Regions from separate parts of the Variovorax sp. GW822-FHT04E09 genome, predicted to be linked through region 2. Evidence: riboswitches for the same ligand, from Rfam matches in the RefSeq annotation. Region 2 holds a riboswitch; the other holds the start of a gene.

Region 1 (4,407 bases), on a different contig from region 2:
CGCACAAGACGCAGCTGCTCGCGCGGCTCACGCGCAGCCTGCTCGACAACGGGCGCGACGTGCCGGTGCACACGGCGGCGTTTCGTGCGCTGTTCGACGAAGGGCCGGCCGCATTTTTGGACGCCGTGCGTGGCGACGGGCTCTGGGCCGCGTGCGACCGCGACCGGCTGCAGGCCGAGATCGGCGCGTGCATCGGCCTGGCGAGCTTCGGCGGGCAGTCGCGGCACGCACCGCCGGCCTACACCGGCGTGCGCCACGAGGTGTTTCGCGACCCGTGCCTGGGCACGCCGGGCAGCGGCAACCACTTCGTCGAGTTGCAGGTCGTCGACCAGGTGATGGACCGGCACGCGGCCTACCGCGCGGGCCTCAAGGCGGGCGAGGTCGTCGTGATGATCCACAGCGGCTCGCGCGACATCGGGTTCCACGTCGGCGGCCGCTGGATGGACCGCGCGCGGGCCGAGTGGCCGCAGGGCCTGCGCCATCCGAAGAGCGGGCTGTACGGCCTGGCCGGGCCGCTGGCGCAGGAGTACCTCGAAGCCATGGGTGTGGCCGCGCGCTATGCGTGGGCCAACCGCGTCGTGCTGGCCGAGCTGGTGCGCAAGGACTTCGCCGAGCTGCTGGGCGCCACGGCGTCGACGCTGGTGGTCGACGTGCCGCACAACGTCGTGCTGCGCGAGCACGGCATGAACATCCATCGCAAGGGCGCGACGCCGGCGCATGCGGGCGACCTGGCGCTGATTCCCGGGTCGATGGGCGATCACTCGTACCTCGCGACCGGGCTGGGGCATGAAGACTGGCTGTGGTCGTGCAGCCATGGGGCCGGCCGGCGCATGCGTCGGCAGGAAGTGCGCGCGATGCGGCCCGCACCCGGCGACGCCGATGCCAGCTGGCAGTGCGTGACCTTGCGCGAGGAGCGCCGCATCGAGGAGGCGCCGCAGGCCTACAAGCCGATCGGTGCGGTGATCGAGGCGCAGGAAAGCGCGGGGCTCGTCCGCTGCGCCGTGCGGCTCAAGCCCTGGGTCACGTTCAAGGCATGACCCGAGGGCGCGTGTCGTGTCAGCCCAGTGCGGGTTGCACGGCGCGCGGCGCGGGCGCCGGCATGCCGGCGAACGCGAAATCGACCTCGGGCGCCAGCCCGCTCACGATGCGCGCGATCGACTTGCCCGAGCCGCAGGCGTGCGTCCAGCCGAGCGTGCCGTGGCCGGTGTTGAGGAACAGGTTCGGCAGCTTGGTCTTGCCGATCAGCGGCACGTTGCTCGGCGTGGCCGGGCGCAGGCCGGTCCAGAACTGCGCGCGTTCGGTGTCGCCGGCGCCGGGGAAGAGCTCTTCGACGCGCCGCACGATGGCTTCGCAGCGCACGCGGTTCAGGTCGCGGTCGTAGCCGTTGAGCTCGGCCGTGCCGGCGATGCGCAGGCGGTCGCCCGACTCGGAGGTGTAGCGCGAGAACACCAGCTTGTATTCGTCGTCGGTCAGCGAGACCTGGTGCGCCTTCGACGCGTCCTTCACGGGCAGCGTCACCGAGTAGCCCTTGGCCGGGTAGATCGGCAGGCGGATGCCCAGCGGCGCGGCGTACAGCGGGCTCAGCGAACCCATCGCGAGCACGAAGGCGTCGCCGCGGATGCGCTGGAAGCGGCCTTCGTTGTCCGTCGCCTCGACGTGGTCGATGCTGCCGCCGGCTTCGCGCAGCGCGGTCACCGTGTGGCTCATGAGGAACTTCACGCCGGCCGCCTCGGCCAGCTTCACGAGCTCGCGCGCGAAACGGTTGGCGTCGCCCGACTCGTCTTCGGCGGTGTAGGTGGCGCCGGCGAGTTGGGAGCGGATGTGGGCAAGGGCGGGTTCGATCTTGATGGCTTCGTCGGCCGAGATGACCAGCCGCTCGCAGCCCAGGGCACGCATCTGCTCGGCGGGCTTGAGGGCGCCGTCGAATTCTTTTTGCGTCGTATAGAAGTGCAGGATGCCTTGCGTGCGCTGGTCATAGCTCAGGCCGGTGTCTCGACGCAATTGCTGCAACATTTCCCGGCTGTATGTACCGAGACGAACGATCTGTTCGATGTTGTGGCGGGTGCGCGCGGGGGTGCATTCGCGCAAAAACTGCAGGCCCCAGAGCCACTGGCGCATGTCGGCGCGGATGCGAAAGAGCAGCGGCGCATCTTCCTTGCCGAGCCATTGCAGCACCTTCAGCGGTGCGCTCGGATTGGCCCAGGGTTCGGCATGGCTGACCGAGATCTGGCCGCCGTTGGCGAAGCTGGTTTCGGCGGCCGGGGTGGCCTGCCGGTCGATCACGGTCACCTCGTGGCCGAGTTGCTGGAGGTAGTAGGCCGAAGTCACGCCGAGCAGGCCGGCGCCAAGAACGATCACACGCATTGCAAGTACCTTTGAGTTTGCAGCGCTTGAACGGCGGGCGTGGAGTGCTATTGAACCAATAGCAAGCAACCGGACGACCGATGTCCAAGTTGCCGCTCCCCCTGTCCTCGGTACCTGAGAGATTCACCCTGCTGCACCCGCAGCGGGTTTGCTCCTTCGGTGCGCCACATGGCGTGGCGGCTCTCCAGACGGCTGTATCGATGAGTGCAGTACTGACCCCTTGCCGAAGTTCCTGGGCGTTGCCTGGAATTTCGTCGGGCCGACCTGAGCGTTTATGGGAGTTTGCGCCTTCGGTAGGGCCTCCGTGGAGGCCCGCTCTCCTGCAATTGTTGGCGATTGTAGGCGGGCCCCGCAAGCCGGCCAAGCCCTGTACATCGGCACTTCACACCGATGGGATAATTGAATGTTGATTTTTGGTAAAGCAAACTTTTTTCTACAGGTGGGGACCTCATGATCCTGGTTACCGGCGGCGCAGGCTTCATTGGCGCCAATTTCGTACTCGATTGGATCGCACAGGGCAACGAGCCCGTCGTGAACCTCGACAAGCTGACCTACGCGGGCAACCTCGAGACCCTGGCGTCGCTCAAGGGCAACGCGAACCACGTCTTCGTGCAGGGCGACATCGGCGACAGCGCGCTGCTTGATCGCCTGCTGGCCGAGCACAAACCCCGTGCCGTTGTGAACTTTGCCGCGGAATCGCATGTGGATCGCTCGATCCACGGCCCGGAAGACTTCGTGCAGACCAACGTGCTCGGCACCTTCCGCCTGCTCGAATCGGTGCGCGGCTACTGGAACGCCCTGCCGGCCGACCAGAAGGCCGCCTTCCGCTTCCTGCATGTGTCGACCGACGAGGTCTACGGCTCGCTCTCCAAGACCGACCCGGCCTTCACCGAAGAGAACAAGTACGAGCCCAACAGCCCGTACTCGGCCAGCAAGGCCGCCAGCGACCACCTCGTGCGCGCCTGGCACCACACCTACGGCCTGCCGGTGGTCACCACCAACTGCTCGAACAACTACGGCCCGTTCCACTTCCCTGAGAAGCTGATCCCGCTGATGATCGTCAACGCACTGGCCGGCAAGAACCTGCCCGTGTACGGCGACGGCATGCAGGTGCGCGACTGGCTCTACGTGAAGGACCACTGCAGCGCCATCCGCCGCGTGCTCGAAGCCGGCAAGCTCGGCGAAACCTACAACGTCGGCGGCTGGAACGAGAAGCCCAACATCGAGATCGTCAACACCGTGTGTGCGCTGCTCGACGAACTGAGCCCCCGCGCCGACGGCAAGCCGTACAAGGAACAGATCACTTACGTCACGGACCGCCCGGGCCACGACCGTCGCTACGCCATCGATGCACGCAAGCTCGAGCGCGAACTCGGCTGGAAGCCCGCCGAGACCTTCGACACCGGCATCCGCAAGACCGTCCAGTGGTACCTCGCCAACGGCGAGTGGGTGCGCAACGTGCAAAGCGGTGCGTACCGCGAGTGGGTCGAGAAGCAGTACGACGCCGCACCTGCAAAGGCTTCCGCATGAAGTTGCTGCTGCTCGGCAAGGGTGGACAGGTCGGCTGGGAGCTGCAGCGCAGCCTCGCGCCGCTCGGCGAAGTGGTCGCGCTGGACTTCGACAGCACCGACTTCCACGCCGACTTCAGCCGCCCCGAGCAGCTGGCCGCCACGGTGCTGGCGGTGCGCCCCGACGTCATCGTCAATGCCGCCGCGCACACCGCCGTCGACAAGGCCGAGAGCGAGCCCGACTTCGCGCGCAAGCTCAACGCCACCTCGCCCGGCGTGGTGGCCGAGGCCGCGCAGCAGATCGGCGCGCTGATGGTGCATTACTCCACCGACTATGTCTTCGACGGCAGCGGCACCCGACCCTGGAAAGAAGACGACGCGACCGGTCCGCTCAGCGTGTACGGCCAGACCAAGCTCGAAGGCGAGCAGTTGGTGGCGCAGCATTGCGCGAAGCACCTGATCTTTCGCACCAGCTGGGTGTACGCCGCACGCGGCGGCAACTTCGCCAAGACCATGCTGCGCTTGGCCAAGGAGC
Region 2 (4,407 bases):
GCGGGCCTGAGCCAGAGCTACCTGCTGACCTGGATCGCGGTCGCGCTGTGCGGGCTGGGCATCGCGGCCTACCACCCGCCCGCCACCGTGGCCGCGCGCGCGGCCGGCGGCGCCTCGCAGAAGGCGATGAGCGTGTTCTCGGTGGGCGGCACCATCGGCGCCTCGTTCGCGCCGGTGCTGGCGGCCACGGTCGTCGGCGGCGGCAGCCTGTCGCGCAGCTACCTGCTGGGCATTCCCGCGCTGGCGATGGGCGTGGTGTGGGTCGCGGCCAACGCGCGACGCAGCGCGGCCGCCCAGCGCGCGGCCACGGCGGCGCGCGCCGCGCAGGCCCGCGCCCAGGTGCTGAAACCGCACAACGACTGGCGCGCCTTCAGCCTGCTGGTGGCGACCATCGTGGGCTGGTCGATCCCGTACGTCACGGTGCTGTCGATGCTCTCGCTGCGCATCACGCGCGACCTGCACGGCAGCACCTTCCAGGGCGCCGCGGCGCTCACCGCCTTCACCGCCGCAGGGGCCGTGGGCACGCTGGCCGGCGGCTGGCTCGGCGACCGCATCGGGCGCATGGGCACGATCCGCTGCGGCTACCTGCTTGCGCTGCCGGCCATGGCGGGCCTCGTGCTCTCCTCCACGCCCGGCGCGGCGCTGGCCTGCACCGCGTGGCTCGGCATGAGCATGTTCCTGCCCTTCGCCGCGCAGGTGACGCTCGCGCAGGACTACCTGCCGCGCAACCCGGCCACCGCCAGCGGCATCACGCTCGGTCTCGCACTCTCGGTCGGCGGGCTGGTGTCGCCGCTGTTCGGCCTGCTGTCGGATGCGCGCGGGCTCGGCGTGACGCTCACGGTGGTGTTGTGCGTGCTGTGCGTCGCGACCGTGCTGGCCTTGCGGCTGCGCAATCGGACGGTGCAGGTGATGGCGGGCGAGGCTGCGGCGGCCTGAGCTCTGCCCCGCGCACCCGGTGCACAGGGCACTGGGTGCTTCCCGCAGCGAAATCAAGGAGGAGCCGAAGGCGGGGGACATTCGCGGAGGGAAGCACCCGGTGTCCTGTGCACACGCCCTGATCCACGAACCACCGAAATCCGTGGGCGATTCAACGCCGCACGCCTGCTCTTTCACTGCCAGAATCGACGCAAGCTTCGACGTCGAGCCTGACAGACAAGAAGAAGGAAAGAGAAGGACGCCATGCACCGAATCGTCGCCCAGGGCAGCAGCCTTGTCGCTGCCGGCTTGCTGGCCACCGCCGGTATCGCGGCCACGCCGGCCGCCGCGCCCGTTGCAGCCGTTGCACCAGCAGCCGCCCCCGCCAATCCCACCAATCCCGTCACCCACCTCGCCGAAGTGGAAAGCGCCGTGCGCGCCTGGGCCGCCGCCTGGTCCGCGCGCGACGTGGAGCGCTACCTCGCGGCCTACGCGAGCGACTTCACCCCCGCGCGCGGCCAGACCCGCGAGCGCTGGGAGGCCGACCGGCGCGCCCGCATCACGGGCAAGTCGCGCATCAGCGTGGGCATCGAGGGGCTGGTGATCAGCGTTCAGGGCACCTCGGCCAGCGCGCAGTTCCGGCAGGTCTACAGCGCCGACGCGCTCACCGAGACCGACCGCAAGACCCTCGAGCTGCAGCGCGTGGGCCCGCGCTGGCTGATCCGCAAGGAGAGCGCGGGCAACTGACGCGCGCCGCCTTGTCCCTGTAAGGCAAATGGTTCACGAAGATGTCACCACTTGCAACGATGCTGCAGCCTTCGACCTCCGAAAGCTGTGGCCGCCATGTTCCCCACCAAGACCGAGAAGGCACGCGACGAACTCCAGGCCGGGCAGCGCACGCTCAGCCAGCGTGAGCGCGCCCTGCTGCTCATGGCCGACGGCCGGCGCTCGCTGACCGACTTCAGCCCGCTGTTCCCCAGCCGCGTCGAGGCCGAGCAGGCGATCCAGGGACTGATGCAGCGCGGCTACCTGCAGGTCGCGCGCCCGGTCGCGCCGCCTCCCGCACCGGCCCCCACGCCCGTCCCCGCCGCCGAGCCGATCCAGGTCGCCACCTCGGCCGACAGCTTCGACGGCAAGCGCTCGCTGGCCACCACGCGCATGTTCCTGTTCGACATCTGCGAGCGCATGTTCGTGCGCCGCGACCCGCGCTTCGCCAACCAGATGCGCGACGCCCTGCGCGAGGCCCGCGACCGCGAGGCCATGCTGACCATCGCCGCGCTGATGCTCTCCGAGATCGAGAAGGCCGCCGGCCCCGAGCGCGCCGACTCGCTGCGCGAGCGCATCGACAAGCTGCTGCCGCCGGCCGAAACCGTGCACTGAGCCGCCAGCCCCGGCCCCGCGATCCACTACACTCGCCGGGTCAGGAGAGAGCCCCGCGCGACGGGGCCGCCGAAGGCGCAGGGGTTCCCCGAACGCTCAGGCAAAAGGACTGACAAGACGCCGGCAACCACCGGCGTTTCCTTGCTGGAGAGAGGCCGTGGCATTGCATGCGGCCCACCGAAGGAGCAAACCCCGATCGTGGGGCGAATCTCTCAGGTAAAGCGGACAGCAGGGGTGGCCCGTGGCGTTGCAGCCATGGATTTCGACTGCCCCTTTGGAGTGCCCCGTGGCTGCTTCTTCCGCTTCTGACGCCCAACTTCTCAAGACCCCGCTGTACGACCTGCACGTGGAGCTCGGCGCCCGCATGGTGCCCTTCGCCGGCTATTCCATGCCCGTGCAGTACCCCGCCGGCCTCATGGCCGAGCACAAGCACACGCGCGACGCGGCCGGCCTGTTCGACATCTCGCACATGGGCCAGTTGCGCCTGGTCGGCCCCGACGCCGCCGCCGCGTTCGAAACCCTGATGCCCGTCGACGTGATCGACCTGCCCGCCGGCAAGCAGCGCTACGGCCTGCTGCTGAACGACGAGGGCGGCATCCTCGACGACCTGATGTTCTTCAACGAAGGCAATGGCTCGCTCTTCGTGATCGTGAACGGCGCCTGCAAGGTGGCCGACATCGCCCACATCCAGGCCAGGATCGGCGCGCGCTGCCAGGTGCAGCCCCTGCCCGACCACGCGCTGCTGGCGCTGCAAGGCCCTCAGGCCGCCGCCACGCTGGCGCGCCTGTCGCCCGGCATCGAGCGCTTCGTGTTCATGACCGGCGGCGCGGTGCAGATCGGCGGCATCGCGGCCTTCGTCACCCGCAGCGGCTACACCGGCGAAGACGGCTTCGAGATCTCGGTGGCCGCAAAAGACGCCGACGCCCTCGCCCGCCTGCTGCTGGCGCAGCCCGAAGTGAAGCCCGTCGGCCTGGGCGCGCGCAACTCGCTGCGGCTCGAAGCCGGCCTGTGCCTGTACGGCAACGACATCGACACCACCACCACCCCGGTCGAAGCCTCGCTCAACTGGGCGATCCAGAAGGTGCGTCGCGCGGGCGGTGCGCGCGAAGGCGGCTTTCCGGGCGCGGCCAAGGTGCTGGCCCAGCTCGCCGCCGTCGCCTCGGGCGCGGCCGGCCACACCGACCACAAGACGCTCACGCGCAAGCGCGTCGGCCTCGTGGCACTCGAACGCATTCCGGTGCGCGACGGCACGCTGCTGCAGTCGCTCGAAGGGCACGACATCGGCGCCGTCACCAGCGGCCTGCTCGGCCCCACGGCCGACCGCTGCGTGGCCATGGGCTACGTGGCCGCCGCCTTCGCCGAGCCCGGCACGCGCGTGCAGGCCATCGTGCGCGGCAAGCCGGTGCCGATGGAGGTGTCAACGATGCCTTTCGTGCCGACCCGCTACTACCGCGGCTGACCGACACTGAACACCGCAGACCCGGCTAGGCTCTGCACCCCGATTCCATTTTTTCCACGAGGAGTTTTTTCATGAGCATCAAATACACCAAGGACCACGAATGGGTGGCGGCCGAAGGCGGCGCCGCCACCGTCGGCATCACCGTGCATGCGCAGGACGCGCTGGGCGACGTGGTGTTCGTCGACCTGCCCGAAGTGGGCAAGACCTTCGCGCAGGGCGAAGTCGCCGGTGTGGTCGAGTCGGTGAAGGCCGCCGCCGATGTGTTCATGCCCGTGTCGGGCGAGATCACCGAAGTGAACGAAGCGCTGCGCGCCGACCCGTCGCTGGCCAACAGCGACCCGCTGGCTGCCGGCTGGTTCTTCAAGGTCAAGCTGAGCGAGCCCGCGCAGCTCGACGCCCTGCTCGACGCCGCCAGCTACGACAAGTTCGCCGCCGAATCCTGATCCGCTGAACAGCAGCCGTTTCCTCGCACCTTCGTTCCTTCTCCCCGAGCCTTCACCGCCATGCCGATTCCCGCCCTTCCCTCTTTGCAAGAACTAGAGAACGCCGAAGAATTCCTCGCCCGCCACATCGGCATCGATGCAGCGGACGAGGCGCGCATGCTGCCGGTGATCGGCTCGGAAACGCGCGCGGAGCTCATCGACGGCATCGTG

Evidence for each region. Region 2 has a riboswitch for glycine ahead of gcvT (glycine cleavage system aminomethyltransferase GcvT). Riboswitches for the same ligand answer to the same signal wherever they lie in the genome.
Region 1: another riboswitch for glycine. It lies ahead of AC1RL8_RS20280 (D-amino acid dehydrogenase); the one in region 2 lies ahead of gcvT (glycine cleavage system aminomethyltransferase GcvT).

The regions. Positions count from the first base shown of each region.
Region 1 is NZ_JBXAMR010000005.1:29,219-33,625, forward strand. It holds gene AC1RL8_RS20275 (RtcB family protein) at 1-1,037, shown strand, start outside; gene AC1RL8_RS20280 (D-amino acid dehydrogenase) at 1,057-2,364, opposite strand; glycine riboswitch at 2,456-2,562, opposite strand; glycine riboswitch at 2,607-2,697, opposite strand; gene rfbB (dTDP-glucose 4,6-dehydratase) at 2,815-3,894, shown strand; gene rfbD (dTDP-4-dehydrorhamnose reductase) at 3,891-4,407, shown strand, end outside.
Region 2 is NZ_JBXAMR010000002.1:811,032-815,438, reverse strand. It holds gene AC1RL8_RS11205 (MFS transporter) at 1-936, shown strand, start outside; gene AC1RL8_RS11200 (L,D-transpeptidase Cds6 family protein) at 1,180-1,662, shown strand; gene AC1RL8_RS11195 (hypothetical protein) at 1,759-2,295, shown strand; glycine riboswitch at 2,327-2,417, shown strand; glycine riboswitch at 2,430-2,534, shown strand; gene gcvT (glycine cleavage system aminomethyltransferase GcvT) at 2,582-3,754, shown strand; gene gcvH (glycine cleavage system protein GcvH) at 3,826-4,197, shown strand; gene gcvP (aminomethyl-transferring glycine dehydrogenase) at 4,258-4,407, shown strand, end outside.